Regions from separate parts of the Protofrankia sp. CiP3 genome, predicted to be linked through region 2. Evidence: predicted binding sites of a transcription regulator. Region 2 holds the regulator's gene; each other region holds the start of a gene.
What was found. The regulator LexA, encoded in region 2, represses DNA repair genes until DNA is damaged. The targets are predictions, from matches to a motif close to CGAACNNNNGTTCG.
Positions count from the first base shown of each region.

Region 1: MJ797_RS17530 (HNH endonuclease signature motif containing protein) is a predicted target of LexA. The motif match lies at 5,049-5,062, and genes of this name have one in related genera.
Region 3: MJ797_RS00565 (HNH endonuclease signature motif containing protein) is a predicted target of LexA. The motif match lies at 7,115-7,128, and genes of this name have one in related genera.

Region 1 is NZ_CAKJTM010000055.1:8,132-18,206, reverse strand. Features, by position in the region: gene MJ797_RS17550 (ATP-binding protein) at 1-531, shown strand, start outside; gene MJ797_RS17545 (hypothetical protein) at 531-1,358, shown strand; gene MJ797_RS17540 (OmpA family protein) at 1,517-2,749, shown strand; gene MJ797_RS17535 (2'-5' RNA ligase family protein) at 2,752-4,731, shown strand; gene MJ797_RS17530 (HNH endonuclease signature motif containing protein) at 5,167-6,327, shown strand; gene MJ797_RS17525 (hypothetical protein) at 7,360-8,262, shown strand; gene MJ797_RS17520 (peptidase inhibitor family I36 protein) at 8,384-8,800, shown strand; gene MJ797_RS17515 (hypothetical protein) at 8,980-9,792, shown strand; gene MJ797_RS17510 (protein kinase) at 9,737-10,075, opposite strand, start outside.
Region 2 is NZ_CAKJTM010000017.1:51,549-61,623, forward strand. Features, by position in the region: gene MJ797_RS09135 (vitamin B12-dependent ribonucleotide reductase) at 305-3,271, opposite strand; gene nrdR (transcriptional regulator NrdR) at 3,393-3,842, opposite strand; gene MJ797_RS09145 (LysM peptidoglycan-binding domain-containing protein) at 3,953-4,255, opposite strand; gene lexA (transcriptional repressor LexA) at 4,512-5,285, shown strand; gene miaA (tRNA (adenosine(37)-N6)-dimethylallyltransferase MiaA) at 5,324-6,202, shown strand; gene MJ797_RS09160 (EAL domain-containing protein) at 6,252-7,148, shown strand; gene hflX (GTPase HflX) at 7,198-8,598, shown strand; gene MJ797_RS09170 (alpha/beta fold hydrolase) at 8,636-9,481, opposite strand; gene MJ797_RS09175 (class III extradiol dioxygenase subunit B-like domain-containing protein) at 9,484-10,075, opposite strand, start outside.
Region 3 is NZ_CAKJTM010000001.1:120,344-130,418, forward strand. Features, by position in the region: gene MJ797_RS00535 (NAD(P)-dependent oxidoreductase) at 1-997, shown strand, start outside; gene MJ797_RS00540 (GNAT family N-acetyltransferase) at 990-1,502, shown strand; gene MJ797_RS00545 (nucleotidyltransferase) at 1,737-2,834, shown strand; gene MJ797_RS00550 (MMPL family transporter) at 2,831-5,074, opposite strand; gene MJ797_RS00555 (pseudouridine-5'-phosphate glycosidase) at 5,203-6,144, opposite strand; gene MJ797_RS00560 (polysaccharide deacetylase family protein) at 6,196-7,032, opposite strand; gene MJ797_RS00565 (HNH endonuclease signature motif containing protein) at 7,192-8,031, shown strand; gene clpB (ATP-dependent chaperone ClpB) at 8,211-10,075, opposite strand, start outside.

The DNA of each region.
Region 1 (10,075 bases), on a different contig from region 2:
GGCGGGATCGAGCAGGTGTTCGACCTGCTCGATCAATGGGTACAGGAGATCGAGCAGGTACGGGAACGGGCAGTACGGCTGCGGCTGCGGCTGCGGCTGCGGGGGGCGTACGAGACGCAGCTGCGGCTACGCCCTCCCACCGTCTTCTATTACGCCGCCGGCTGCCTGCTCTACCTCGCCTCCGACGACGGCCCAGACGACGGCACCCGATGGGCCTTGGACGGGCACGTCGGCACCGACCCGCACCGCCGGGAGATCCATGACGAGCTGTGGCGGCTGCTGCTGACCGCGCCGGTCCTGGCGGCCCTGGGCTGGCCGCTGCTGCGGACGTGGTGCATGGAGGCGGACACCCGGCCGCAGCGGGCCGGCGCCACCGCGGACCTGCTCATCCGCCTCGCCAACCACGGCGAGCTGGTCAAGCGTCTGCGCTTCTACGCGGACCTGTGGTGGGCGGACTGGCGGAACTCCGGCGGCCATCCCGCCGCACAGAATCTGATCAACGACATCTTCGGACCGATGGGAGCCCAGTGATGAGTGCCGAGCCCGACCGGCGAGGGCCGCTGCGGCGACTGCGCACCTGGATCGGTGGCACGCCCGAGGACCGCCCCGAGGTGGCATGGATCATCGTCGGCGAGCCGGTCCAGACGCCGAGCAAGGGCGATGCCTACGACTTCGAGGTGACGGTGCGGTGTGCCTGGCACGACGGACAGCGTCCAGTGACAGAGATCCGCAGCCGAGCAGCCGACTACGAGAGCCTCGTCCAGGAGAAGATCGCCGTGGCGACCAGGTGCGTGCTGCGGGCCTACCCGCCGCATCAGGCCGCCGAGGCCGAGACCTGCCTCAACGCCCAGCTGGACGTACTGGCGCGCCAAGGCCTGCCGGAGACGACGCTGGGATGGTCCGCCCGGGCCGAGGTCACTCTGCACACCGACGTGCGGGCACTGCAGCAGCAGGCATGGACCAGGGCGCTGCAGCAGGACGCGCTACACGACTTCTCCCAGCAGCTCGTCAGCAACTACACCGAGATGGCGACGCAGTGGCGGCGGCTGCTGGCGATGCTCGGCATCGACGCGCTCGACGCCGAGCTGCCCCCGGCACCGTACCTGGCGCGCCACCTGCTGCGGCTGGCCGCGCAGCCCGAGCACGCCGCGGACGTCGTCGACCAGCTCGCCGAGCAGCGCGAGGCCAAAGATGACGAGCTGCTGACAACGGTGTTCCAGGCGGTGGACAACGCGAACAACGTCAATCTGCTGGAGTTCGACGTGGCGCACAACTCCGCGTTGGTCCGGCTGATGCAGTGGGCCGGACTACCGGTGGCCGACTGGTCGAGCCCGTCGACGCCGGAGGGCACGCGATGAGTCCCGCCGCAGGTCGGCGCCGCCCGCCCGCCCGCAGGTCGGGACCGCGACCGGCCGTCCGACCGACCCCACGGACAGCGGCCCGAGCGGTCCCGGCGGCGGCAGCGCGACAGGCCGACGGATCGGCGGCCCGGTGGCCGCGCCTGCTGGTCGTGGGAATGGCACTCGCCGTCGGCGCAGGCCTGTTCGTGGCCTGCCGGCCGGGCAGCCACTCGTCCGAGGCGGACAGCTGCGCCGGGCGTCCGGACACACCGGACGCCGTCCCAGGCGCCGGGATCACCGCGTTGCTGCTCGACCGCTCCGCCAGTGTCCGGGGCAACGCTGGCCCGTCCTACGCGGCAATGCCGGAACTGGACGCCGCGACCCGCGCGGCGGTGCTGCGTGGCGACACGATCACCATCTCCGGCTTCGACGGCTCAGCTACGACGATGGCCTGGGCCACAGTGGCGACCCCGCGGCTGGCCAACCCCGACCAGCGGACCAGCGCCCAAGTCGCTTCCCTGCGCTGCGCCCGGCGGCTGCTGGCGGACGCGGCCGCGGCACCGGCCCGCGCGGCGGGCAGCGACATCCTTGGCGCGTTGGCGGCAGCAGCCCACCAGAGCGCCACCACGTCCGGCTCCCGCCACGTCGTCGTCTCCGACGGGCTAGTCAACTCCGGCTGCGCGGATCTGCTCGAATCCCCCATCGCCGGGGACGTACAGAAAATCGTCACTGACTGCCGAACGGCCGGGCAGCTGCCCGACCTCACCGGTGCCCAGGTCACCATGTTCGGAATCGGCCATCCGGCGGACGACCAGCCGTCGCCGGCAACCGCCCAGCTCGACTGGCTGACCGCGCTGTGGCGCGGACTATGCGGCGCGGCCACCGCGAACCCGACGTCGTGCGACATCCACAGCGAGGCCACGGCGGCGGCCGGCGGGTCCGTGAGCACCGGTCCCGCGGCCCGAACGCCGGGCATGCCGGACGCCGCCGTCACCTTTCCCGCCGTCACCGAGCGACGCGACAGCGGAACGATCATCGTGACGCTGCCCGACCGGATGCTGTTCGGCACCGACTCCACCGAGCTGCTGGCAACGGCCCAGGCCGCGCTCACCGACGTGGAGCGGCGGGTGCGCGGAGCGTCCGGAACCGTCACCGAGGTCGACGGGCACACCGACTCACGTGGCACGGACGACCACAACGATCTGCTCTCGCTGGGCCGGGCGCAGCGGGTCGCCGACGCGCTGCGGGCCGACGGGCTCACTGTGGGCAAGGCGGTCGGGCTCGGCAAGAGCCGCCCGAGTCCGGCCTGCGGACCAGAACACCGCACCAACGACAGCGCCGACCCTGCCGCGATGAGCTGCAACCGCCGGGTCGAGATCGTCATCGCGCTCGGCCAGACGAGAGGATGACGGTGAGCCGGCGATTCTCACTCGAACCACGACCGTGGGCGCTGTGCGCCGCATCCCCGCCGTGCCCGGCGCCCGCGGCGCCCGCATGCCGCTGTCTGGCGGACTTCCTGGCCCAGCACGCGGAGGATGATCCGCAGGATACCGCGCACCTGCTCGTGCTCCGAGAGAGCGCCGAGGTGGTGCACTCGGCACGGCCGGGCATCGAGCAGGCGCTGCGGACCCTCATCACAGCGGCCACGGCGACCGACTCCGCCCTGCGTGCCCTGGCCACCTTCGTGCGGCAGGAGCGGATCCTCGCCACTCGCCGGCAGACGGCCCGGGTGCAGGCCCGCTACGCCGACGACGGGCCACACGACCGGCGCCGACAGCTGCGGGTGCCCCGCTTCCTGTCGCTGTCGGCGCTTGCCATGGCCGCGACGCTGGTGGTGGCACTGTTCGAGGTCTGGTTCCTGGGCCGGTTGTTCCGCTACCTGACCGGAGTCGGCAGCTCGGTTGCCTCCGTCGAGTACTGGCTGTCCTATCTGCCGGGGGTGGGACTGGCCCTGCTGCTGTTCTGGACCGGCCATCTGCTCGCTGAACCGGTCGTCATATGGCGCCGGCGGCGTGCCGGATGGACGGATGCCGAACCGCCCTGGCCGGAATGGCGGGTGCCGGGTGCGCTCGCCGTCGCGGTGCTGGCGTTGATCGGCATGGCCGCCAAAGCCCGCGGCGATTTCCTGACGACGGCGGGACGGTTGTCCAACGAGCTCAGCCAAAACGGCGGTGCCAGCGGCGGGGCATCCGGCCCCTACCTGACCGTGGTGGTCGTCTTCCTCCTGGTGATGCTCAGCGTCAGCCCGATCGTCATGAAGATCGCTATTCACAATCCGGACGCCGACAGCGCCAACGATGCCGCCGCGGAACTCGCCGCGGCCGAGGATGACTACCACCGGCTCCGGCAGGAGGCCGAGAACGCCCTCGCCGTGCAGCAGGACGCTTGGGCGGGCCTGCGCGGGCTGATCTGGTCGACGTACAGCGCTGTCGACGATCTGTGGGTGATGGCGGGGCTGCGGTTCTCAGGGCTGCTGCCGCCATCCGGCCAGCCGCTCGATCCCGAGCCGCCCGACGGGAAAATGAGCGCCGGCCTGCTCGCGCGCACGCCGCGGACCCCGCCGGCGTTCGGCTATGTGCTGCACGCCGCGCACAACCTCGGCCCGTACTCCCCCGCATCCGCTGTGGATCGACTGAACAAGCTGGTGGCGCTGGCGGACGGCCAGTGGCAAGACCGGATCATCCCATCCTCCGACGATCCCGTGACCGCCGACTGGCATCGCTTTGCCAGGCTCGACACCCTCACCACTCACTGGAACCGTCCAGGCTGGACCCCCGGACGTCGCGCCTACCACTGGGTGCTGACCTTCGAGGGCGCCGCCGAGTTGCACGAACTGGCGACACGGTGCCAGGACCGGCTGCAGCTGCCCGGCCTCGACCGCGTGTCCCCCGACGAGCTGCGACTCACCCTCGCTCGGCTGGCCTTCGGCGACGAGATCGACGACATCGGCGATATCAACCGTGCTGTTGCCGAGGCCCGTCGGTCGCTCGCGGCCATCGAACCATTCACGCTGATCGTGGGTCCGGCGACCGGCTCCCCGGACTCGATCGGACTCGCCGTCGTCCCCTGGGAGCCGCTGCTTGCCCTGAATGACCACCTCCTTGACGCGGGGGCCCGCACGGTGAAAGCCATGGGCGAACCTGACGAGTTCCACCCATATATCAACATCGCCTACGTCGGCGAAACGATCGACGCGCGCCCGGTCGTCGAGACCGTCGCGGCCCTGCGGGAGCTGCCCCGGATCCGCGTCGTGGTCCATTCCGTCGCCCTGGTGGAGCTGCGCCGCGAGAGCCACGCGTACGAGTGGGATACGGTGGCCCGGCTGCCGCTGGGAGCCGGCGAGAACAGCGACGAGGATGCCGATTGGGACGACGGCCCCACCGCCGATTGATCATTTTGCGGAGTCGACAGCGACAGCGTACCCGGACGCGACGGTCTCGCAGGCACCTTGAAGGTCGTGGGCGGTCCGCTTCAGGAAGCGCCATCCACCGAGCTGATCCAGCACGCGGCAAGGACAACCGCCCGGTCGATCAAGGGCGACACCAGCAGTCACCTGGCCGGGGTTGGAACATCCAGGAACACGCCCTGTCCACGCGGAATCGTCATCGGGCCGTCGAGGTTGCCGCGATGCTCAAGGCGTCCGCGGTGGCCCGCCAGACGAGTCCAGATCGCTGAACGGGGTGGAAATGTCGGGATGGCGAGCTAAAGTGAACATATGTTCGATACATCCGATGGATGCGCACGATCTGATGTGTGTCCACCATGTGATGCGTGCGCAGGCCCCGAGCCCATCGCCGGGTTGGATGCGGATGCCTGCCTGACCCTCATGACGACCATCGTGCAGGAGAAAGCCAGGTTGGACGCGGCGCTGATCCGCACGCAGGCCCGGTTCGTCGAGCTGCGATCCGCGGCCGGGCCGGACCCGGTGTTCAGCGAGTTCGCCGCCAGTGAGATCGCCATCGAACTGGACCTGTCGTGCGGCGCCGCAGCCGCCCAGCTGAAGCTGGCGCACACGGTGACCTGCCGACTACCGGCCACCCTGGCCGCTCTGGCAGCCGGTGCGATCGACCTGGGCCGAGCGCGCGCGGTCGCCGACGCCACCGACTCGCTGTCGCAGGTCCACGCGACCGCTGTCGAGGAGAAGGTGCTGGCCCGCGGCGGTCGAGCCAGCCACACACTGTTCCGCCAGGCACTGCGCCGGGCCGTGCTCGCCGTCGACCCCGATGGCGCCCAGCGGCGCCACGAGAAGCAGCGCCGGGAGCGGCAGGTTCGCATCGGGCCCCTCGATGACGGCATGGCCGAACTGTGGGCGTTCCTGCCGGCCGCCGACGCCCAGGCCGCCTACCAGCACATCGACGCCCTCGCCCGCTGTGCCGGCGCTCCGGACGATCCCCGGAGCATGGATGAACGCCGCGCGGACGTCCTCACCGACCTTCTGCTGGGCCGCCATCATGATTACGAACCCGTCCACATCGAGATCGGGGTGATCGTGCCTGCTGACACCCTGCTGGGGCTGACCGACGCCCCCGGCGAGCTGGCCGGTCACGGGCCGATCCCCGCCGGGCTCGCCCGCGACCTGGCCTGCGCGGCCAACGCCACCTGGCGGCGGATCCTCACCGACCCCGTCGACGGCAGTCTCCTGGATGTGAGCCGGCGACGGTTCCCCTCAGCCGCGCTTGCCCGTCACGTGCAGACCCGGGACCGCACCTGTCGGTTCCCAAGCTGCCGTAAACCCGCCGCGGCCTGCGACCTCGACCACGTCCAGCCCCATGCTGACGGCGGGACCACCGACCCGGCCAACCTGCTCACTCTGTGTCGCCGCCACCACCGCATGAAACACAAGGGGAACTGGTTGGTCGACCTGGCTGGCTCCAGAGGCTCGGTCACCTGGACCAGCCCGGAGAAACGTGTCCACCACACCAGCCCGGAACCCTACATCGACTGCATTCCGAACCCGGAGCCGGAGCTGGACCCACCACCGTTCTGAAAGCAGTCATTCCAAAAACAGTCACCGCGGCTCATGCGGGGACTTTCACCTGGCCACCAGTGGGGATTCCAGACAGCCGGTGCCGACACCGCAGCCGAGGTCCGAGGTCCGAGGTCCGAGGTCCGAGGTCCGAGGTCCAGCATCGCATCCTGTGGGGTGGCACTTGACGGGTCACCGGTCATCAGCTGACGACCGGTGGGTCGGCGTGGGCTATCGACTGGCAGGTGACGATCACCCGGATCGTGCATCGGCGGCGACGGTACTGGCGCCGATGCGCCTGCCCGGGCCCGCGCACGGTCGTGGCGCCGGTGCCGGCGAAACCGGTCGGTAAGGGCCGGTTCACGCCTGCGCCGCTGCCGGAGGCAAGCCACCCGAAGACACCGCCCTGGAACGATTCTTTCCCTGGCTACCCGGCCCTGACGGCACCGACCCGCCCGGTCACCACGCACACACCAGACCCGCGGACTGACCCACCGCCGCAGCCAGCACCCACCCGACCGGCGACGCCGACCGGGTTCCCGACGTGCGCTTCCACGGCATCACCGAACACTTAGAGCGCCCGGCAATAGGGGACGCGGCGTCGCGGGGCTGGGGCACGCACCTCGCCGCGTTGTCGTCGGTCACCACCCAACACCTCCGGTGGCTCCCTCCGCCGCCTCGCGATGCACGCACCCCAGCCCCACTCCTTGATCCACGCCCCTATTGCCGGGCGCTCTTACCGAGCCGGTATTCCGGGGGCGGGCACGACCGAGTTCCGATAGCACGCCAGGGCGCACCTGTCTACCGGGCTTCTCGCAGGATGGCGGCCAGCGGAATCGCCGGCATAGTTCGGTGCCGTGGCGACAGGAATGAGAAATCCTTTCGCGGGCCGCCGGCCCGTGGTTGAAGGAGGCGACATGCGCCTTCGGCAACCAGTCGCCCTAATGATGGTGGGCATGGTAGCCCTGCTGGCGATGGTTTCCTGCAGTGCACACAAGCCTCGTAATGAGAAATCCTTTCGCGGGCCGCCGGCCCGTGGTTGAAGGAGGCGACATGCGCCTTCGGCAACCAGTCGCCCTAATGATGGTGGGCATGGTAGCCCTGCTGGCGATGGTTTCCTGCAGTGCACACAAGCCTCGTCAGGTAGCCGGGGGGCAGCCCCTCACCGAGCCGGAGAAGGAGGTGCTGCACGAGGCGGAGCAGATGCTGACACGTTCCTGTATGAAGGATCACGGCTTCGAGATGTGGGCCGTGCCCCGACAGCCACTGCCGGAGGACCGCGACTTTCCCTACGTGATCGACGACGTCGAATGGGCTTCGCGGCACGGGTACGGAAGCGACATCGACGCCGAGCGCAGCCGGCTGCGCGCCGCCGACCCCAACAGGCGATACTTCGAGAATTTGCCGTCGGCGGAGCAGGCACGTGCCCTGGAAGCCCTTAACGGGCGGCAGTCCGCGGCACGGCTTGAGGTCAGGACCCCCGACGGGGTGACCATGGGCCGGATTGCCGACGGCTGTACCTCGCAGGCCCAACAGGAAATCTACGGGGACTTGGCCTCCTGGTTTCGTGTCACCTCGGTGACCGACTCCCTCACTGCCCTGTGGCGCGCTGACGTCACCGCCGACGACCGCTTCGAATCGGCTGTTCGACGGTGGTCGTCCTGCATGAAGGCCCGCGGTTTCGACTACCTCACCCCGCTGAAGGCCCGCGAGGCATTTCTCCGGTCACCGCAGAGCGCGGATCGCCCACAGGAGATACGAACGGCGGTCGCCGAGGCGGAGTGCGCGCACAGCACGGGCATGTCCACGGACCTGCAGCGGATGGAAGAACAATACCGAATCCAGAGAACCCGACAGCACCAGACGGACGTCGACACCCGGGCACGCCTCGAACACGAGGCCCTGCCCCGCGCACGCGCCGCCCTCGCCGATATCGGCCGCTCCGGGGAGGGATAGGGCCGCCACAGGCGGCGCGGAGCCTGCGAGACAGGCATCGGCGACTCGGCCGATCGACCGGCAACCATTCGACCTGCGCCGGCCCCACCACCACTCGCCCTGCATCAACGGGAGGTATCTCATGAGAAAGCTCAGGAAAGTGGCGATCGTGTCAGCCCTCGCTGCTCTCACCTTCGCCGGAGCGCCCCTGGCTGCGGCCCAGGCGGCGGACGGCAACTTCTACGCCTGGAGGGACGTCAACTACGGCGGCCCATACTGCGCCTGGCAGGGTGACGACTCCAACTGGTCGACCTGCTCCCCGGGGGGCAACATGCTCAACCAGGCCTCGTCGGTGTGGAACAACGGCTACGCCGAGACGTATGACGACGTGAACGTGTACTGGGGCAGCGGATACTCCGGCGCCAGCAAGTGCATAGGCCGGGGCGGATACATCGCCGATCTTAGCTACTATACATTCCCCTACAACGGGACCGGCGGCGGCGAGACCCTCAACAACAACATCGCAAGCCACAAGTGGGTCCTCAACTCGACATGCTGATCCCAGCATAACGACGCCGTCCGCCAGCGTGCCGCTACCGGCATCTGTGGCCACCGCGGAGACCCGTCGGTGGCCACAGTTCGGAGCCGGCCCGCGCGATACCCTCGCGGACAAAAGGTTGCTGGGGGACGTCTCAGCCGGATGATGAGTAATCACGCCAGTCGCACTCCGGGGGAAACGTGGGCACCGTGGTGGTACAGATTCCCGGCGATGTTGTGAGTGGTGACCGGGTGACCGGTACGCCCGCCGTGCGGGAACTTCGTTCGGGCGAGGACGCGACGTTCGGCCGTGGGGCACCCGGCCTGCCGGTCGATCTCCGGCTCCATCATCCTGCGGTGTCACGGCTGGCCGGCCGCATCCGGGCGCATGAGGACTACTGGCTGATCAGCAATCTGTCGAACGACCGGACATATGCGGTCGAGAACCCGGAGGGCGGCGGAGAACACATCAAGATCGCCCCGCGGCGGCTGGGAATGCCGGTACCTTTCGAGTTCGCCCGGGTGGTCATACCGGCGGAAGGGGGCGGAGCGAGCTTCCTGATTTTCGCCCCGCAGCATACCTTTCTGGACCCGATAGCACCGTCCACCTCCACCGCAGAGCTGGACGGAACGCTGTCCGCCTTCCCCATGGACGAGTCGGCGAAGTACTTTCTCGTCCTGGTGGCGCTATGCGAGCCTCGTCTGCGTGACGGCGCGTCGACGGTGCTCCCGTCGGTTCCCGACATCGTCCGGCGGCTGAGCGGACATCCGGAGTGCATGGGGCTCACCCGCCGTGCGGTCGCTTTCCACATTGATTACCTTGCGCGCAGAAAGCTTCGGGTCCGGGAACCGGCGGCGGCGTTCGCCGCGCCCGGTGTCAGAGCGGACTGGCAGCGAGCCGCGTTGGTGTCGATAGCACTCCGGTTCGATCTGGTTCGCGCGGAGCACCTGACGTTACTCACCCCGTCGAGGACGGCGCCGGTCGGCTCGGCGTGCCGACCGGCGCGTACCTGAGCAGATTGGTCCGAACCCGTTCCACGTACCCGGCCGTCCGGTCCGGAATCCCGCCCTCCACCCGGACCACCTCGGCCGATGTTCGGTACGCGGCGGCGAGCAGCAGTTCCGGCTGCCCCGGCACCGTTTCGAGCTGGCGCGCGAGGACACACAGGTAGCGGCCGACCGCCGGGATCGAGTCCTCGGGCGAGAACGGCGGCCGAGGGAGCGTTCCCCGTCGGCCCGGCGGAAGGTAGTACTGCAGCACGCGGGGGGTCCATCGGGCGATGCCGTATTCATCGCG
Region 2 (10,075 bases):
TAGACCCTCGCTCTCGGGACGCCGCACCCGCTGTCGCGAAGACTACCCTGCGGACCGGCCGGTGTGTCGCGAATAACTAACTATCTCTTCAGGCCCGCTCTTCAGACCTCCGCAGCCACGATGCCAATACCGAGCCCAGGAACAACAAATCGCCAATACAGCACCAACCTCCATCGAAACCCATAAGGGTGGCTACGGTATGGCGCCGCACCCGCCGCACAGTGACCACTCGCGCCAAACAGGGGTCCGCTGATCAGAATTCGAGAGTGGTAGCGCGAGCGCGACGCGCCGCCCCAGCCATGGCCTAGCTGCAGCCGCTGGTGGAGCCACATTGCTCGCACACGTAGCAGCTACCGGCCGGCCGCATGGTCACCCCGCAGGTGAAACACAGCGGCGCGTCCACGGCGTTCTGCGCCGACAGCGACTCTCCCACCGGGACCTCCGCCGGCAACGACCCCCGCACCTGGACCGTCGACCGCACAACCGGGAAGGCATGCTCGTGCCCGGCCTGCCGCGCCTCCGTCATTGGGCCGGCCCCGGTCAACCGGTCAGCGGAGAGCTCGGCGCCGACCGTGTCGACCGGCTCCGGAGCTGACGCTACTGATGACACTGACGCCGACGCAGGCTCCACGAGAGCATCAGATACGTCCACCGCGCCCGGCCCGCCATACTGCCCGGTGAGCTGACGCGCCCGCTCCTGGGCGCTCAGCACACCGAGTTCCGCGCGGGTTTCCTGAGGCAGGTAGTCCAGCGCCAAGCGGCGGAAGAGGTAGTCCATCACGGACTGGGCCATCCGGACATCCGGGTCGTCGGTCATGCCGGCCGGCTCGAAACGCATGTTGATGAACTTGCGGACGTAGGCGTCCAGCGGGACACCGTACTGAAGCGCGATCGAGATCGCAATGGAAAACGCGTCCATGACACCTGACAGGGTGGAGCCCTGCTTCGACATCTTGATGAAGACCTCGCCGAGACCGTCATCGGGATAGGACCCAGCGGTCATGTAGCCTTCCGCGCCACCGACGGAGAAGGACACCGTCCGGGAAGGCCGGATCTTCGGCAGGCGGCGACGGACGGGCTGGTACTCCTCCGGCAGCCCGCCGACAGCCACCGCGGCTGCCGTGCCGGTGCCCGCGGCCGCTCCCGCGGACCTCTTCGCGCCACGCAGGTCGGACAGCGGCTGGCCGACCTTGCAGTTGTCCCGGTAGATGGCCAGGGCCTTCAGCCCGAGCCGCCAGCCCTCGAGGTAGATCCGCTCGACGTCCTCGACGGTTGCCGAGGACGGCATGTTGACAGTCTTCGAAATAGCTCCGGACAGAAACGGCTGGACCGCCGCCATCATCCGGATATGCCCCATGGGGCTGATCGCCCGCTCGCCGATCGCGCAGTCGAACACCTCGTAGTGCTCGCGGCGCAGGCCCGGCGCGTCGATGACATGGCCGTGCTCGGCCACGTACTCGACGATCGCCTCGACCGTCTCCTCGGCGTAGCCGAGAGCCCGCAGCGCGGCGGGAACCGTCTGGTTGACGATCCGCATGCTCGATCCGCCCACCATCTTCTTCATCTTCACCAACGCGAGGTCGGGTTCGATGCCGGTGGTGTCGCAGTCCATCGCCAGCCCGATCGTGCCGGTCGGAGGGAGCAGGCTGACCTGCGCATTACGCCATCCGTGCTTCTCGCCCAAGGCGTGCGCACGGGCCCATTCAGCGGCGGCCAGGGCGAGCACCCGGGCGTCATCCGCTCCGGCGTTGCGGACCGTGTCCGTCGCGGCGGCGTGCTTACGGATCACCCGGCGATGGGCCTCGGCGTTGCGCGCGAAGCCCTCGTACGCCCCCATGACGCCCGCGAGCTGCGCCGAGCGCCGGTAGGCCGCCGCGGTCATCAGCGCGGTGATCGCGCCAGCCATCGCCCGGCCGCCCTCGGAGTCATACGCGCGGCCTGTCGCCATGAGCAGCGCACCGAGATTTGCGTAGCCGATCCCGAGCTGGCGGAACGCCCGGGTCACCCGGGTGATCTCCGGGGTCGGGAAGTCAGCGAAACAGATCGAGATGTCCATCGCGGTGATAACCAGCTCGACGGCGGCGACGAACGCCTCCGCGTCGAAGGTCAGATCGTCGCGCAGGAACCGCATCAGGTTCAGCGAGGCCAGGTTGCAGCTGGAGTTGTCCAGGTGCACGTACTCGCTGCACGGATTGCTGGCGCTGATCCGGCCGGACTCCGGGCAGGTGTGCCAGTCGTTGATCGTGTCGTCGTACTGGATCCCGGGATCCGCGCAGTCCCACGCGGCCTGCGCGATGGTGCGGAACAGCGGCCGCGCCCCGATGGTCTCGATGATCCGCCCGTCGATCCGGGCCCGCAGGTGGAAGTCGGTGCCGTCGAGCACCGCCCGCATGAACTCGTCCGTCACCCGGACCGAGTTGTTGGCGTTCTGGTACTGCACCGAGACGATGTCACGGCCGCCGAGGTCCATGTCGAAGCCGGCGTCCCGCAACGCTCGGATCTTGCTCTCCTCACGGGCCTTGCTCTCGACGAAGTCGACGATGTCGGGGTGGTCGACGTCAAGCACGACCATCTTCGCGGCTCGTCGGGTCGCGCCACCTGATTTGATCGTCCCGGCCGAGGCGTCGGCTCCACGCATGAAGCTGACCGGGCCGGACGCGGTACCGCCGGAGGAGAGCAGCTCCCTGGACGAGCGGATGCGTGACAGGTTCAGCCCGGCACCCGAGCCACCTTTGAAGATCAGGCCCTCTTCCCGGTACCAGTTGAGGATCGACTCCATCGTGTCGTCGACGGACAGGATGAAACAGGCCGAGACCTGCTGTGGCGCCGAGGTGCCGACGTTGAACCACACGGGGCTGTTGAAGCTGAAGACCTGGTGCAGGAGCATCCAGGTCAGCTCCTGCGCAAAGACCTCGGCGTCGGTCTCCGACGCGAAGTACCCGTTCTGCTGCCCGGCGGCCGCGTAGGTGCGCACGACCCGGTCGATGAGCTGGCGCAGCGACCATTCGCGCGTGGCAGCGCCCAACGCGCCGCGGAAGTACTTGCTCGTGACGATGTTCGTGGCGTTCACCGACCAGAAGTCAGGGAACTCCACCCCGCGCTGCTCGAAGTTGACCGAACCGTCCCGCCAGTTGGTCATCACGACGTCCCGCAGCTCCCAGGTGACCTCGTCGTAGGGATGTACACCGGGTGACGTGTAGACACGTCCTACTTTCAGGCCGGTGGTCTTACCAGCGGGCCGGGTCGACTTCGTGCCGCGGGTCTCGGTCATGGCGCTCCTCGTCTGGCGGATACGGCATTGGGCGGCGACTAGGGCGTGTTTCGACAGTCACCTGGACGCGGCTCCCTGATCGAACGACGACTTCCGAAACACGCCGTAACCAGCTGGTGAACTACCTGGCCTGCGTCCGAAGACCGGCGATCGCGGTCTCGAAGTCCGCCAGGGAGTCGAAGGCCAGGTACACCGAGGCGAACCTCAGGTAGGCGACCTCGTCAAGATCTCGCAGTGGGCCGAGAATCGCTCGGCCGATCTCGTCCGAGGGAATCTCGGCCGCTCCGGACGCACGCAGCGTGTCCTCGACCAGCTGAGCAAGCTGGGCCAGCGCGTCCGTCTCCACCGGGCGGCCCTGGCACGCCCGGCGCACCCCCGCCACCACCTTCGCGCGGCTGAACGGCTCGGTGACCCCGCTGCGTTTGATGACCCGTAGTGATGCCTCCTCGATCGTCGTGAACCGGCGGCCGCAGGACGAACACGATCGCCGACGGCGGATCACGGCACCTTCCTCGGTCTCGCGGCTGTCGACAACCCTGCTGTCCGGGTGTCGACAAAACGGGCATCGCACGGACGATCCCCCAAGATCTTGATGACTTACACCTTCGTAACTACCACATGTTGTGGTGGACGATAGAGTCAGCCACCACGGCCTGGCAAACCCGCCGGCGTGTCCAACGGTCAGGGCAGGCGAAGCGCCTGACCCGGAACAAGATCGGTGGTGTCGAGCTGATTCATACCGGCCAGCCGCGCCACAACCACCCGGGTGTCACCCTCAGGCGCCAGCCCACGCGCTATCCCCCACAGGGTCTCCCCGGACTGGACCACATGAACACGCGCCGGCCCGCCGCCCCCACGCGACGAGGCCAACGAGGTCACCCGCGCGAGCGACAGGACCAGACAGAAGACAGCCGCGACGAGGACGACCAGGACCGCCCGACCTCTCCTGGTCAACCTCAGTGGAGGCTCAGCCGACCTCTCCACCACACACTCCTTCAACCTCCGAGATCGCAAACGACGAACATCCGTTCGATCGAACTCCCGATCGAGTTTCTACCGCACGACCCCGACGGAATCGCCACGACACGCTCGAACAGACGTTTGAGAAATTCGGTCACGGCAGTTACGGTCGTACCGATGAGATGTCGGTTGTGACCACCAGCGCCGGTTCCTGGCAAAACCACCGGGTCCGCCGGGAGCGGAGTCTGCCACGACCGCGAAACGAAGGAGAACGGCAGGTATGACCACCGACCCCAACCGCGCCCGACGTGGCCGGCCACCACGCGGCAGCGTGCGCGACCTGCCGGACGGGCCGGCGGACGCGTCGGGCCTGACCCCCCGCCAGCGCAAGGTGCTGGAGGTGATCCGCAATGCCGTCGAGCGCCGCGGATACCCCCCCAGCGTGCGCGAGATCGGCCAAGCGGTCGGGCTGACCAGCACAAGCAGCGTCGCGCATCAGCTCAGGATGCTGGAGGAGAAGGGCTTCCTACGGCGTGACCCCCACCGCCCGCGGGCCATGGAGGTACTTTCCGCGGACGCACCGGTCCGCCCGGCGGCACGTGACAGCCTCCGTCTCGGGGCACCAGCGACGCCGGCTGCCGGTGCCGACGGATCGGTGGTCCCGCCGGACGGCCGTCGCGACGCGGCCTACGTACCCGTCCTCGGCCGCATCGCGGCGGGCGGGCCGATTCTTGCCGAACAGGCGGTTGAGGAGATCTTCCCTCTTCCCCGGGAAATCGTCGGCGAGGGCACCCTGTTCATGCTACGCGTTGTCGGGGATTCCATGGTCGATGCCGCGATCTGCGACGGGGACTGGGTGGTCGTCCGGCAACAGCCGGTCGCGGACAGCGGCGAGATCGTCGCCGCAATGATCGATGGCGAGGCCACGGTCAAGACCTTGCGTCACCGTGATGGCCATGCATGGCTCCAACCACAGAACCCGGCCTATGCCGATATTCCGGGTGACGAGGCGGCGATCCTCGGCCGGATCGTCGCGGTTCTGCGCCGGGTCTGATCGTGGCTGGCTGTGCCGACCGGGAGAAAGCCGGACGCATGGTGGCGGTCGTCGGGCCGACCGCGGCCGGCAAAAGCGAACTCGCGATCGACCTTGCCGCCGTACTCGGCGGTGAGGTCGTCAATGCCGACTCCATGCAGCTCTACCGCGGCATGGACATCGGCACAGCCAAAGTACCGACGCGGGAGCGCAGAGACGTCCCGCACCATCTGCTTGACATCTGGGAAATCACCCATGCCGCTGACGTGGCGTCCTACCAGGCCAGAGCACGAACCGTCATCGACGATCTGCTGAGTGCCGGCCGGACCCCGGTGCTCGTCGGCGGCTCAGGGCTCTACATCAGGGCTGTCATCGACGACCTCAGGTTTCCTGGCACCGACCCGGCGGTACGCGCGCGCCTTGAACAGGAGCTGTCCGAACGCGGGGCGGCCGCGTTGCACGCCGACCTGACCGCGCGGGCGCCCAGAGCGGCTGCCGCCATCCTGGCCAGCAATGGTCGCCGCATCGTGCGCGCGCTGGAAGTGCTGGAGCTCACCGGCGGCTTCGCCGCCTCCCTACCGGAACACCGCGCGGTCTATGACGTCGTTCAGATCGGCCTCGACCATCATGACCTTGATATCCGAGTCGCCGACCGCGTGGCGGAGATGTGGGCTGCCGGCATGGTCGAAGAGGTTCAGACGCTCGCCGGTCTGGGCCTGCGGAAAGGACGCACCGCCTCACGCGCCCTGGGCTACGCCCAGGTCCTGGCGTGGTTGGATGGCGAGATCGAATCCAGTGAAGCCGCCCGGCTCGCGACAATTGCCGCGACGCGCCGATTCGTCCGCAGACAAAGGTCGTGGTTTCGCCGCGATCCCCGCATAATTTGGCTAGACCATCCCGACGTCGATCAGGTGGCGGGCATGGTCAGCTCAGCCTGACATGCGATGGGTACCGGCGACCCGTTCATCCCGGCGTCTGGAGACATCTGTGACCGCGCTCGAGCTGAACCTCGTCCCGGCCCTGTGCGCCGCATTCGACGACGGATCGTTGCAGCTGCATTACCAGCCCGAGGTTGACCTGCACAACGGGTCGGTCCCGGCAATGGAGGCGTTTCTGCGTTGGCAGCATCCCGATCGTGGGTTGATGCGCCCGTCACAGTTCATGCCGGTCGCCGAAGCGGCCGGCCTGTCCGAACAGGTCGGACGCTGGGTGCTGCGGACCGCCGTGACGGAGGCTCGGACGTGGCACGAGATGGCTTCAGGGACCATGATCCGCCCACCTCGCCTGTGGGTGAACGTCACTGCCGACCAGCTGACCAGGCCGGATTTCGCGGCCGAGGTGGAACACCTCGTGCGTGACCGGGGGCTGCCGCCGGGAGCCCTCGGGCTGGAGTTCACCGAACAGACTCTTGGGCTGGCGCACATCGGGGTCCCCCGCCTGTTGGCCCAGCTACGCTCGTTCGGGCCAGCGATCGGTGTTGACGGGTTCGGCACCTGGTATGCTTCGATGTCGACTCTTGATGTCCTGCCGCTGGACATGGTGAAGATCGACGGTCGGTTCCTTCATGCGATGCAGCGGGACCTGGAAGGTGAAGCCGTACTGGCCTCGATCATTACGCTGGCTCACCGACGCCGGCTGATGGTGGCGGCAGAAGGCGTCGACAGCGCGGTCATCGCATCCAGGTTGGCGGCGATGAACTGTGACCGCGGCGCCGGCCGGCTGTTCTGCCCACCCGTTCCCACCGACGACGCCCGGATGATCGCGCTCGGCCGCGGCCGGCCAGACCGGTGGCAGCAGCGATCGGGTCCATCCGCGGCGTCTTCCCGCCCCACGTCCCGCCACGCCGCCACCGTACCGATGCGCGCACCCGCCGGTGCCGGCTGAGTAACGGATCGACCATCCGCATGCAACCGTGTGTCAGAGAAGGGCAAATATGACGCTTCCCGCCGTTGAGGACACCATCCGCGACCAGTTCTTCGACGCCACCGGCGAGGGACTCGATCTCGTCGATCGAGCGGCCCTACGCCGAGTTCCGGGTCTGACGACCGAACTCGACGACGTCACCGAGGTCGAATACCGCCAGCTCCGGCTGGAACGAGTCGTCCTCATCGGCGTGTGGACCACCGGGACCGCCACCGACGTCCAGACCTCCATGACCGAGCTCGCGGCACTCGCGACCACGGCGGGCTCGGTCATCCTGGACGCGCTCGTCCAGCGCCGTGACACTCCCGACGCCGCGACATACGTCGGTTCCGGCAAGGCCCGGGAACTGAGCGAGGTCGTTGCCGCTGTCGGCGCCGACACCGTTGTCTGTGACGGGGAACTGACCCCCGGCCAGCTGCGCCAGCTGGAGGATGTCGTAAAGGTCAAGGTCATCGACCGGACCGCGCTGATCCTGGATATTTTTGCCCAGCACGCGACCTCCCGGGAAGGCAAGGCGCAGGTCGAGCTTGCTCAACTGCAGTACATGCTGCCGCGACTGCGCGGCTGGGGTGAGTCGATGTCACGGTCCGGCGGCGGCATCGGCACCCGGGGCCCCGGTGAAACAAAGATCGAAACCGACCGGCGGCGCCTGCGCGCGCGCATGACCAAACTCCGCCGGGAACTCGCCGACATGAAGACGGTCCGGGCGACGAAGCGGTCCTCACGGCAACGCAGCAGTGTACCCGCGGTCACGATCGCCGGATACACCAACGCCGGCAAGTCCTCGCTGCTCAACCGCCTGACCGGCGCGGGCGTGCTCGTCGAGGATGCGCTGTTCGCCACGCTTGATCCAACGGTACGGCGGGCCACACTCCCGGACGGCCGGATCTTCACCCTCGCGGACACCGTCGGCTTCGTCCGCCATCTGCCGCACCAGATCGTCGAGGCGTTCCGCTCGACCTTGGAGGAGGTCGCGGACGCCGATCTTCTCCTGCACGTGGTCGATGGTTCGCATCCCGATCCGATGTCACAGATTTCGGCTGTCCGCACGGTGATCAACGATGTCGACGCCGGTGACGTCCCCGAGCTGATCGTGGTGAACAAAACCGACCTGGCGGACCCGGCGGTACTGGCTCGGCTACGCCGAGAAATCCCAACCGCGGTCTTCGTGTCGGCCCGCACCGGCGAGGGCCTGACCACCCTGGTGGAGGCGCTGACCGAACATGTACCGCACCCCGCGGTTGACGTGCGTGTGCTGGTGCCCTTCGCCCGCGGGGATCTGGTGTCCCGGGTCTACGCCGACGGCGAGGTCCTCGATCTCGGGCACACAGCGGACGGCACCATTCTGCGGGCTCGGGTACCGGTCGGCCTCGCCGCCCAGCTCGCCGTGTTCCAGCTCGAACCAGCCTGAAAACGGATGGGCAAGCCGACCGGTCGAGCTCGTGTAGCTATGCCGCCCGCTGGCCGACGGCCTCGCGCCAGAAATCGATCAGCACCGCCGCGGTAGCCGGTGGATTTTCGGTCGCGGGTGAGTGCGCGGCGTCAGGGATCACTTCGTAGCGGGCACCGACACGCACGGCCATGTCCGCCTGCAGATGCGGCGGCCAGGCGTCATCGGCGATGCCGTGCGCAACCAGAACAGGCGCGGCGGCCTCGCGGATCACAGCCGCGAGCTCGCCGACCCGGTCAGGCTCGCCAAGAAGCTGCTCACCCATGACCCGCAGGCCAATGTCGCTGCTGGCGAAGAACCTGCGCTCGAGGAACTCCAAACCACCCGGTGGATAGACGGTGGTGTCCGCGACGCGCACCGCGGCCCACACCGCGTCGCGACCGCTGCGGTCGTAGACGATCCGCATGGCTCGCAACGCGATCCGGCGGGCGCCGACGATGCCCGCGGGACCCGAGCTGAGCAACACCAGGCTGGCCATGATCGAAGGCCGGTTAATGACCGCGGCACGGGCGACCAGACCGCCAAAGGAATGGCCGAGCAGATGCACCGGCCGGCCGATCTCGTCGACCACGCGCCCTACGTCCGCAGCCAGTGCCTCGACCATGCAGTCCCGTTCCGGATCGGCGGCCGGCGACTCGTACTGGCCACGCTGGTCGATCGCGATGACATTGAACCCCGCCTGCGCCAGCCCTTTCATGATCAGCAGATAGTCCTCCTTGCTCCCGGTGTACCCGGGCAGCAGGACGACCGGTGGATCAGCTGGTGAGCCAGCTCGCAGTGCCGCCAGACCCGCGTAGGTCAAGCGCCGCACTCCCGGTGGCAGTTCCGTCGACGTCAAGAGCATTACTAGTGACTCCCCCATTTCCAGCAGGCGACCACGTACCCCACACCGTAAGGCGCACCAACGTACTCAGCGTAAGATATCCATGACCGTTCGTGCGTGTCACTCGGCCTGGAAACAAGACTCGCGCCAGCCAGTACCTGCCACGAGGCACGGCCCGCCGCCATCAGCTCACGGGAGAGAGCGGGCTCGAGCCGCAGCAACCCGGGCGCGTCAGCCGCGGCCAACGCCGCAGCCACCGTGTCGTCATGAGCCGCGGCGCGTTCATCAAAGCCGCCGGGAGCGCCGACCGTCCGCCGCGCGCTGCCGTCCGCCATCACCAGGAACGCGACCCTGGCCGCACGTTGAGCCAACGTGACGCCGATGGTGGCAGCCTCCCGCGGGACGGTCATCGCGCTCACGCCGAATCCGGCCACGTCCCCCTGCCATGCCGTCTGTTCGAGCAGCCAGGCTCCGACCGTCAACGACAACGGCAACGTCGGCCGGTCCGGGCATTGCTGACCAGGTTGGCTTGCCTGTCCCAGAGTCACCGAGCGGGACACCCCGAAACCGGTCAGGGATCCCGACTGGCCGGCCGCATATGCCGCCGTTCGTGGG
Region 3 (10,075 bases), on a different contig from region 2:
CGGCTACGACGTCGTGCCGGTAGACGTCCGTCGTGGTCCCGGCATCGTCGTGGCCGACATCACCCATCCGGGTGACTGGGAGAAACTCCTTGTCGGAGCGGATCTTGTCGTGCATGCGGCAGCGGTCGGGACAGGCGGCGGCGGCGAACTGACCGCGGTCCGCGCTGGCGTGCCGAGCCGGTCGGTTCCGCTTGCGGACGGTGAACTACGCAGGATCACGGTAGCGGGCACGGCCAGCGTCCTGGACGCATGCCAACGTGCTGGTGTCGGCCGCGTTGTCCACATTTCCTGCGTGAGCGTGCTGGGTGGCTCCTTCCCGGCCGAGGCTGACGAGGCCGTGCCCGTCACCATGACGGGCTTGGCGCGGGCTGACGCGCTGGCCGCGGCCGAGCACACGGCAATAGCCGCCGCCGCCCGCGGTCTGGCGGTGACGGTGCTGCGGGCCGGCGACGCGTACGGACCACGGGCGGGCAGATGGACCCTGTGGCCGTTGCTGCTGCTGCGGGCTGGCCGATTCGTTCTGGTGGACTCTGGCCGGGGCGTGCTGAGCCCGGTCCACGTCGACGACCTTGTTTCGGCGATCGCCGCGGTGGCGGACTCCCCGGCGACGGTAGGTGAGATCCTGCATGTCACCGGTGGCACGGGCATCGGGGCAGCCGAGTTTTTCGGCCGGTATGCGCGGATGGCGGGCCTGCCGCTGCCACACTCGGTACCTGCGGCGGTGCTTCGTACGCTCGACTCGGTCGACCGACTGCTGATCGAGCGTGGGTGGTTGTCCGGGCGGGTGAGCTCGCGCCTGCATCCTCGATCTTATGTCGATCTTGGCCCCCTTGCGTTGACGGAGCTGACCCGAACGGGTACCTACTCGATCGCAAAGATCAGACGCCTTGCCGGCTGGCAGCCCCGCGTTGGCCTTGACGAGGGGATGGCTCGCACGGAGGTGCTGCTGAGAGAGCGGGGACTGCTCGGCGTTGCGAAGCCCGCCAGCCGTGGGTGAGGGGCCGACCCTGACGACATCCAGGCTGCTCGCGCTTCCCCTGACGGTGTGGAACGCGGGCTTCGTGGCCGAGGAGCTGGGACCGCTGTTGGCGGGTGCGTGCCTGCACCGGGCGCAGGGGATCGCTGTCGACGCGGCGGGCGATCCGACCGCCGCGCTACGGCGGGACCTGCGCCGCCGAGCCGGTGCGGGGCGCGGTGTGATGACGTGGACGGTACGCGGTGACGACTCGGCGGCTGTCGGGCTGCTGGCGGTGGATGCCGTTGACCGGCGTGCCCTGGTGTCGGTGTCCATCGGACGTCCCTACCGGCGTCGGGGGTATGCCACCGAGGCGCTGCGGGCGCTGGCCAGCTGGCTGGAGTTCCGCGGTCAGGTAGTCGTCGAGAGCCGGGTGCGGGTGGGTGACCGCACGGGTGAGCGGCTGGCTGTGGCGACCGCGTTCGTGCCCGCGGACATAGTGCTGGCGGATGGTTGGCGGGTCTGGTTCCGGCCGCCGCCTCCGTAGCGTCACCACTGTCCGGGCGGCACGGTCGCATTCTCATCATTTTCATAACTTAGAGTTACCAAGCTGGCCCCGATGTTTACCTCGCCGCAGGATGCGGCACCATAGATGCGATGTCGCGAATGGGACGGTGTGGACCGGTCGCCCAGCTCGCGCGTCCGTGTCGGTTGATCATCGGCGCGTGTCATGGATGGGGGACCGTACGGTTGGCGCGAAGGCGCCTGGGAGGTTCTCAGAGTGAGCGTGGAAACCCAGCGTGAAGTCGCACTTACGAACAGTCCGGACGAGGCAGGTCCAGTGCGACCGCGCGGGTCCGAGGTCACGTATGATCATCTAATTATTCCGCCACATTGGCGCCGTTCGGACGAGTCCGGGCCAGGGGCGTGCAATCCGCTGTTCCCGGATGATCCGTGTATCGATCCGCATAATCCACAGACCGGTCCCATCACGGGCGCCATGACCGGCCCTCTGCTGGTGGGTACCACCGCTCGTGCGTTCGCCAAGCTCGACGACCTGGTCCGCCTCAATGCCGACGACCGCGCGGTCATCGACGCCCGGCGGGATGACGCCGAGCAGGCCCTGCGGGCGATCTTCCCGCCGCGCTGCGCGTTGCCTCTCGTCGGTGTGGCGACCATCGGTTCCGCGGGGCGTGACACGATGATCCGCCCGCTGGACGAGGTTGACATCTTTGTCGTGTTCAGCGCCGCCAACAGCGCGTGGAAGCGCTTCCGTTGGGACTCTCGCGACCTGCTGCTCTGTGTCCGTAACGCGATCGGCGGTGACCGCATCCAGACGATCGGCACGCGTGGCCAGGCCATGCGCATCGTCTACAACTCAGCCCCGGACGTCCATCTCGTGCCCGCCTTCGACCATCCGCGGGCTGGTTATGTCATGCCGGACTGTGTGGGCGGATGGCTGCCGACCCGCCCTGAGCGGCACGCGAGCTGGATGGCGGACGCGGGCCCGCGGGTCGCCTCGGCGGTTCGGCTGCTCAAGGCGTGGAATCGAGTCTGTGGCAGTCATCTGCGTTCGTTCCACCTGGAGGCGCTCGCGGGCAAGATTCTGATCAACCGTGGGCTCAACACCCGGCAAGCGCTGGCGGAGGTCTTCAGGCACATCGAGAACAAGGGATTCACCGCCTACGACCCGGCGGAGGTCGGCGGTGACCTGTCGACGTACCTGCAGCCAGGCGACTGCGACGCCCTTGCGGAGTCGGTGCGTTTCGCCCGTGCCCATGCTGATGACGCTGTTGAAGCGGAACAGGCAGGCCGGCACGAGGATGCTGTCAACCTGTGGCGGCAGGTATTCGGGCCGGAGTTTCCGACTTTCGGTTAGGGGCTTTCGCGGATATCGGTGGCAGAGTCCCTTCGCGACCGCGGCACGTCCGTGATGGCGGATGCCGCCTCCCGGGGCGTGGTCACGGCGTGCTCTGTGTGCTCTGTGTGCCCCAAAGCCCGACTAGGACCTCGGCGTTGTTGATGGTCGGTGGCAGAGCCGGCGCCGGCTGTCCCGAGCCGGTCCGGCGGTAGCGTCGCCAGGCGACTCGGCCACCAGATCTTCGGGCCGATGTCGAGCGCCAGCGCGGGGACGAGGATCGAGCGCACCACCAGGGTGTCGAGCAGCACGCCGAACGCCACCAGAAAGCCCACCTCGGCAAGCTGTACCAGCGGCAGGATGAACAGTACCGAGAAGGTGGCCGCCAGCACGACTCCCGCCGAGGTGATGACGCCGCCGGTGACGGCAAGCCCGTGGCGTACTCCCGGCTCGGGGCCGATTCTCTCAGCTTCTTCCCGGACCCTGATCATCAGGAAGATGTTGTAATCGATTCCCAGCGCTACCAGGAAGATGAATCCCAGCAATGGCAGGGAGGGATCGGCACCGGCGAAGCCGAACAGCCAGTCATATGCGAGCGCGCTGGCGCCGAGCGCGGCCAGGAACGACAGCACCACGGTCGCGATCAGCAGTAACGGGGTGACCACCGCCCTCAGCAGCAGCCCGAGAATCACGGCCAGGACACTCAGGACCACGGGGATGACGACCCGCTGATCGCGCACGGAGGCGGTGCGTACGTCCAGATTCACGGCGGTTGTTCCGCCGACCAGCCCGTCCGCGCCGGGTATCGCGTGGACGGCATCCCGGAGCTGTTTAACCGTGTCGAAGGAGGCCTTCGTGTCGGGCGGCGGCGAAAGAATAGCAATGAACTGGACCAGGTTCGCTCCGCGCCCGTTTTCTTCGGCAGCGGTGACCGCGGGATTTCCGCGAATGGTGGCAAGGACGTCGGCCGCGGCCGAGGCGTTGGCAATGACATATGCCGGCGCGGTCGCGCCAGCCGGGAAACTGCGCTGGGCGAGTTCCTGACCTACCACGGAGTCCACCGGTCCGGTGAATCCCTGATCTCCACGTAGGTCCGTGTTCAGATGTACGGTCGCGAACGCCAGCCCGGTCAGTACCAGCGTGGCCGCGATCCAGACCCGGCGAGGCCGCGCGGCGATTCGAGCGCCGGCCCGTGACCAGAAACCGGATTCCTCGACCGCTCCCGTGCCGTACACGGGGATGAACGGCCAGAACAACCGCCGGCCGCACGCGACAAGCACGGCCGGGAGAAGCGTCATCATCGTTACCAGCGCCGCGGCTATACCGATGGCTCCCACCGGGCCGAGACCTCGGTCGGAGTTGAGATCGCCCAGTAACAGGCACAGCAGGCCCACGATGACCGTCGCGGCGGAGGCGACGACCGCCGGCCCGGCCCGGCGGATAGCGACCCCCATTGCCTCGTGCGCACTTTCGTGCCTGGTCAGTTCCTCTCGGTATCGGGCGATGAGCAGAAGCGCGTAGTCGGTGCCCGCGCCGAATACAAGCACCCGTAATATTCCAGCGCTCTGCCCGTTGACGGTCAGCTCGCCGTACCTGGCCGCGAGATAGGTCAGGGCGGTGGCCACCTGGTCGGCGATGGCGACCGACAGCAGCGGCGCCAGCCACAGGAAAGGGCTGCGGTAGACGATGAGGAGAATGACCGCGACAACCCCACCGGTGACGAACAGCAGGGTGGTATCGACACCGCTGAACACGTCGTAGGAGTCTGTCAACAGACCGGCTGGTCCGGCCAGCCCCGTCTGTAGCCCGGGCGGCGCGGCATTGCGCACGATCCGGCGGATCTCCTTGACGTCATGGGTGAAATCCACGATGTCTGACCGCTGCGCGAGGCTGATACTCAGCAGCAGCGCATTGCCCCTGGGGGACGGGATAGGCCCACCGATCGGGATTACGGAGAACCTTTGGAGCTCGTGACCGAGCGCCTCCACCGTTGCCCGGTCGGCGGAGGTCAGCTCGGGATCACGGGCGAAGACGACGATCGCCGGTACGGCGTCCCCGCCCGGCAGGAGCCGCTGGGCCGTGAGCACGCGGGTGGATTCGGCTCCGGCGGGCAGGAAGGCCGCGGCGTCGTTCTTCTGCGCGTCGGCCAGTCTGGACGCGAGTGGGCTGACAACGACCGTAATAATGATCCACAGCAGGAGGGCGGCCCACTTGAGCCGTGGCCGGGCCGACCACGCGACGATTCTCCAGGCTCTGTCCACCAGCATCCCCGCCTCCGGTCCCAAGCAAGGATGTTCGCAGGAAGGCCGTCTGAGACGGAAGCGATACGGCGGGCGCGACAGCGTGACGGGTTATCAGGGTTTTCGAGCAGGCGGCATGCTGTGCCCCATCAGCCTGCGGCTCCATCGACACCCGGAGCGCCAGCTTCGGTGGCCCAGGCGGTGGCGATGCCGGCGGCGACGGTCACGTTGTTGCGGACGACGGCGATGTTCGTCTCCAGGCTGGCGCCGGCCGTTTCGCGGTGGAACGTCTCCAGCAGGAAAGGGGTGACGGCCTTCCCGCGCAGGCCCCGCCGGGCCGCCCCGGCCAGCGCCTCAGCGAGGACCCGGTCATGCAGGTCATGGTCGAGCTGCTCGGCCTCGGGCACCGGATTGGCGACGACCACGGCAGAGCGCAGGCCGAGCGTGTCGGCATCGGCCATGACGGCGGCGACCTGCCGCGCGTCCTCCACCCGCCAGTCGACAGCGAACTCCGTCCGGGACAGGTAAAAACCGGGGAAGCTGTTCGTTCGCCACCCGAGCAGGGTCACGCCGAGGGTTTCCAGCCGTTCGAGCGTCGCGCCGACGTCCAGGATCGACTTCACCCCCGCGCAGACCACGGTGATCGGGGTACAGGCCAGCGTGACCATGTCCGCGGATTCGTCCGCGCTGTCGGCCCAGCCGCGGTGCGCCCCGCCGAGCCCGCCGGTGGCGAAGACGCGGATGCCGGCACGGGCGGCGAGCAGCGACGTGGCGGCGACCGTGGTCGCGCCGGTACGGTGCAGCGCGGAGGCGACGGGCAGGTCCCGGACGGACAGCTTCGCTACATCCGAGGCCTCCGCGATTGCGCTGAGCGCATCCGGGCACAGGCCGACGGTGGGTGTCCCGTCGATCACGGCGATGGTGGCCGGCGTCACTCCGCGGTCGCGCAGCAGCGTTTCCAGCTCGGCCGCGACCTCCCGGTTACGGGGACGCGGCAGGCCGTGGGCGATCAGTGTCGACTCCAGCGCGACCACCGGCTGCCCCGTGCCCAGCGCTGCCCGGACCTCGTCGGCAACCGCGAGCCCTCGCATCGCCCGACACTATCCAGGCGCGGCGCCATCAGCCGCCGCGCCTGGTCGAGGTCAGGCGAAAAGATCGTGTACCGTCACCGGGCGTAGCCCCTTCTGCTGAAGACCGGTGATGATTCGAGGCAAGGCGGGGATCGTGCCCGCATGCCCGAAGTGCAGGCTCACCACCGAGCCGGGCTGTACCGCGGCAAGCGTGCGCGTGACCACCGCGTCGGCGCCGGGGTCGGTGTAGTCGAGCGGATCCACATCGTAGGACAGGCAGTGCGCGTAACCAGCCCGGCCAGCCTCGGCGAGCACCGTCGGGGTGGCATGGTGCATCGCTGAGGGCCGGAAGTAGTCCCCCGGCCCGCCGGTCACCCGCTCCATGATCTCCTGCGAGCGCTCCACCTCCGAGCGCACCACGGCAGCGCTCTGTCGGTCAAGATCGGCGAGATGGGTGTACGTGTGGTTCCCGATTTCGTGTCCGGCGTCCCGGACGCGGCGGGCGTAGTCCGGGTACCGCTCCAGCCAGTTGCACACGAACATGCAGGTGATCGGCACTTGGGCCTGGGCCACGGCGGCGAGGAGCCCGTCGACCAGAGCGATGTCGCCGTTGGTGTGGAACGTCAGCGCCACCTCCGGACGGCCTGAGCTCGCGCGTACCAGTTCGGTCGCCGGGCCGCCTCCGGTGGATGGTGTTGAGGAGGCTGCCGCGGCGGCACCCGCCGACGGCGGGACAACTCCCGCGGTGGCCGTTGGCGGCGTGCCCGCCGACGGCTCGGCGCCGCGGCCGCTGTCACCACCGCCGTTGTCGGTGCCACCGCTGGTACGGCCGCCAGCCGCGCATCCGGCGAGCACCACCGCCGCACCCGCGAGCAGGCCGCGCCGAGTCGATGAACCGGAAAAGCACACCGCAGCACCTTACCGCCGGTGCTGGGTCAGCCCCATCGCGCGTTTCGCGGGGTTGATCGCGCTCTTCGCTTCGGCTATGCTTCGAACGTGAGTTCGACTTCCTTTGGGGTAGAAGGGGTGGCCGGTATGCGGTTGGCTGATCTGCCCGCACGGCGGGGTATGGCGGCTCGGTTCGATCCGCTCTCTGATCCTGACGCCGTGAGCGGAGATCGGAACAGAGCTCATCGGGCGTGTGCGTTGACCGTGTCGTCCTCGCTCGAGGGCAAGATGTTCCTGCGGGGCCAGCTCGACGCGGAAGGAGGGGAGACCGTCACCGCGGCCTTGGACGCGGCTATGGGAGGAGCGCCCGCGGCGGACGATACGCGCTCCAAAGCCCAGCGTCGGGCGGACGCCCTGGTCGAAATCGCCCGACATTATCTGGGCCAGGCAGATCTTTCGCAGGTGCATGGCCATCGACCGCAGCTGACCGCTGTAGTCGATGTCGCGGCGTTGCTACCGCCGATGCGGGCAGCAACCTCGGCGGCCTCAGAAGCCGGCCCGGATCTTCCTGCCGTCCCCGCGCGTGCGGCAGCGGCGGTCCGTCCGCCGGAGTTTCCCACGAGGCTCACCGTCCGTGCTGGTTTCACCGGCGGATGGCCGATCAGTCTTGCCGCCATCCGCCGGATCGCGTGCGACGCACAAGTCAGTCATCTGCTGACCTGGGGCGAAAGTAAAATTTTCGATCTCAGTCGGGAGGCTCCCACGGTCTCTGCCGCGCAGCATCGCGCGTTGGAGCTCCGCGACGGCGGATGCGTCTACCCGGGCTGTGACCGGCCGCCGTCGTTCTGCGACGGTCATCATCTCGTGCATTGGATCGATGGGGGGCCGACCGAGCTCGACAATCTTGTTCTGCAATGCGGGCGGCATCATCGGAGGCTCCATGAGGAAGGCGAGACCCTCTACCGCGACGACATCGGCACCTGGCGGATCCGGGGAGCCGACGCCGACAGTGAGCCCTAGGGCGTGTTTCGAAAGCCATCTGTCCGGCTCGCCACGTCCAGGCGGCCTCTGGCTGCGTTCTCGGCCACACCGATACAACTCATCCGGTATCGGTGTGGCCTGCGGCCTTGCCAGGAACTACCTGGACGCGGCTCCCTGATCGAACCACGACTTCCGAAACACGCCGTAGTCCGAACCGATCATCCGGTATGCACCGCGGGGTGAACCTGGAGACCACGGCGGTTCGGGCCGACATCGACGACAACCTCGTCGCCGTCCCGTACGGTGCCGGCGAGCAGCTCCCGGGCCAGCGAGTCTCCGATCGAGGTCTGCACCAGCCGCCGCAGCGGGCGGGCCCCGAAAACCGGGTCGAAGCCGGCGTCGGCCAGCCAGGCACGTGCCGCGTCGGTGACCGTCAGCGTGATCCGCCGGTCGGTGAGCCGGGCTCGCAGCAGGCCAAGCTGGAGGTCGACGATGCGGGCCAGGTCGTCGCGGTCAAGCTGGTCAAAGACCAGGACATCGTCGAGCCGGTTGAGGAACTCGGGCTTGAATGCCTCCTGGACGACGACCATCACGGAATCGTGCCGCACCTGTGGCGACAGAGTCGGATCCGCGATGAATTGCGACCCGAGGTTGGACGTCAGTACCACGATCGTGCTGCGGAAGTCGACCGTCCGGCCCTGGCCGTCGGTGAGACGCCCGTCGTCGAGCACCTGCAGGAGGATGTCGAAAACGTCCGGATGCGCCTTCTCGATCTCATCCAACAGGATGACACTGTACGGGCGGCGGCGGATCGTCTCGGTGAGCTGCCCGCCCGACTCGAATCCGATGTAGCCGGGTGGCGCGCCGATGAGCCGCGCCACCGAGTGCTTCTCGGCGTACTCGCTCATGTCGATGCGCACCACCGCGCGTTCGTCGTCGAACAGAAAGTCCGCGAGCGCCTTCGCCAGCTCGGTCTTGCCGACCCCGGTGGGGCCGAGGAAGAGAAAAGAGCCGGTCGGCCGGTCCGGGTCGGAGATGCCGGCGCGGGCACGGCGCACGGCATCGGAAACAGCACGTACCGCGGCCCGCTGGCCGATGACGCGCCTGTGCAGCTCGTCCTCCATCCGGAGCAGTTTGGCGCTTTCACCCTCCAGCAGCCGGCCGGCGGGAATTCCTGTCCAGGAGGCGACGACTTCGGCCACATCGTCCGGGCCGACCTCCTCCTTCAGCATTGCGCCGTCTGCCTCGTCCGCGCCGGGCAGCGCGTCGGTTGCCGCGGCGAGCCGTTTCTCCAGGATGGGGATCGTGCCGTAGCGCAGCTCGCCGGCCTTGGCCAGGTCAAGGTCGCGCTCGGCGACCTCAATGGCCCGCTTGGCGTTCTCCAGCTCCTCCTTGACCTTCTGGACCTCGACGATGGAGCTCTTCTCCCGCTGCCAGCGGGCGGTCAGGCTGGACAGCTCGGTCCGCTTCTCGGTGAGTTCGCGCTGGAGGCGGCCGAGACGGTCCTTGGATGCCTTGTCGCTCTCCTTGGCCAGAGCCATCTCCTCGATCTCCAGGCGCCGGACGGCCCGCTCCAGCTCGTCGATGGCCACCGGCCGGCTGTCGATCTCCATCCGGAGCCGGGACGCGGCCTCGTCCACAAGGTCGATGGCCTTGTCAGGCAGGAAGCGCCCGCTGACGTACCGGTCGGACAGGGTGGCGGCGGCGACGAGAGCCGCGTCGGTGATGCGAACACCGTGGTGCACCTCGTAGCGTTCCTTGAGCCCGCGCAGGATGCCGATGGTGTCCTCCGTCGACGGCTCGCCGACCAGAACCGGTTGGAACCGGCGCTCCAGGGCTGGGTCCTTCTCGATACGGGTGCGGTACTCGTTGAGGGTTGTCGCGCCAATCATGCGCAGCTCGCCGCGGGCGAGCATGGGCTTGAGCATGTTGCCGGCGTCCATGGAACCTTCGGCGGCGCCGGCACCGACCACCGTGTGCAGCTCGTCGATGAACGTGATGAGCCGGCCTTCGGCGGAGCGGATCTCGTTGAGGACGGCCCGCAGCCGCTCCTCGAACTCGCCTCGCAGTTTCGACCCGGCAA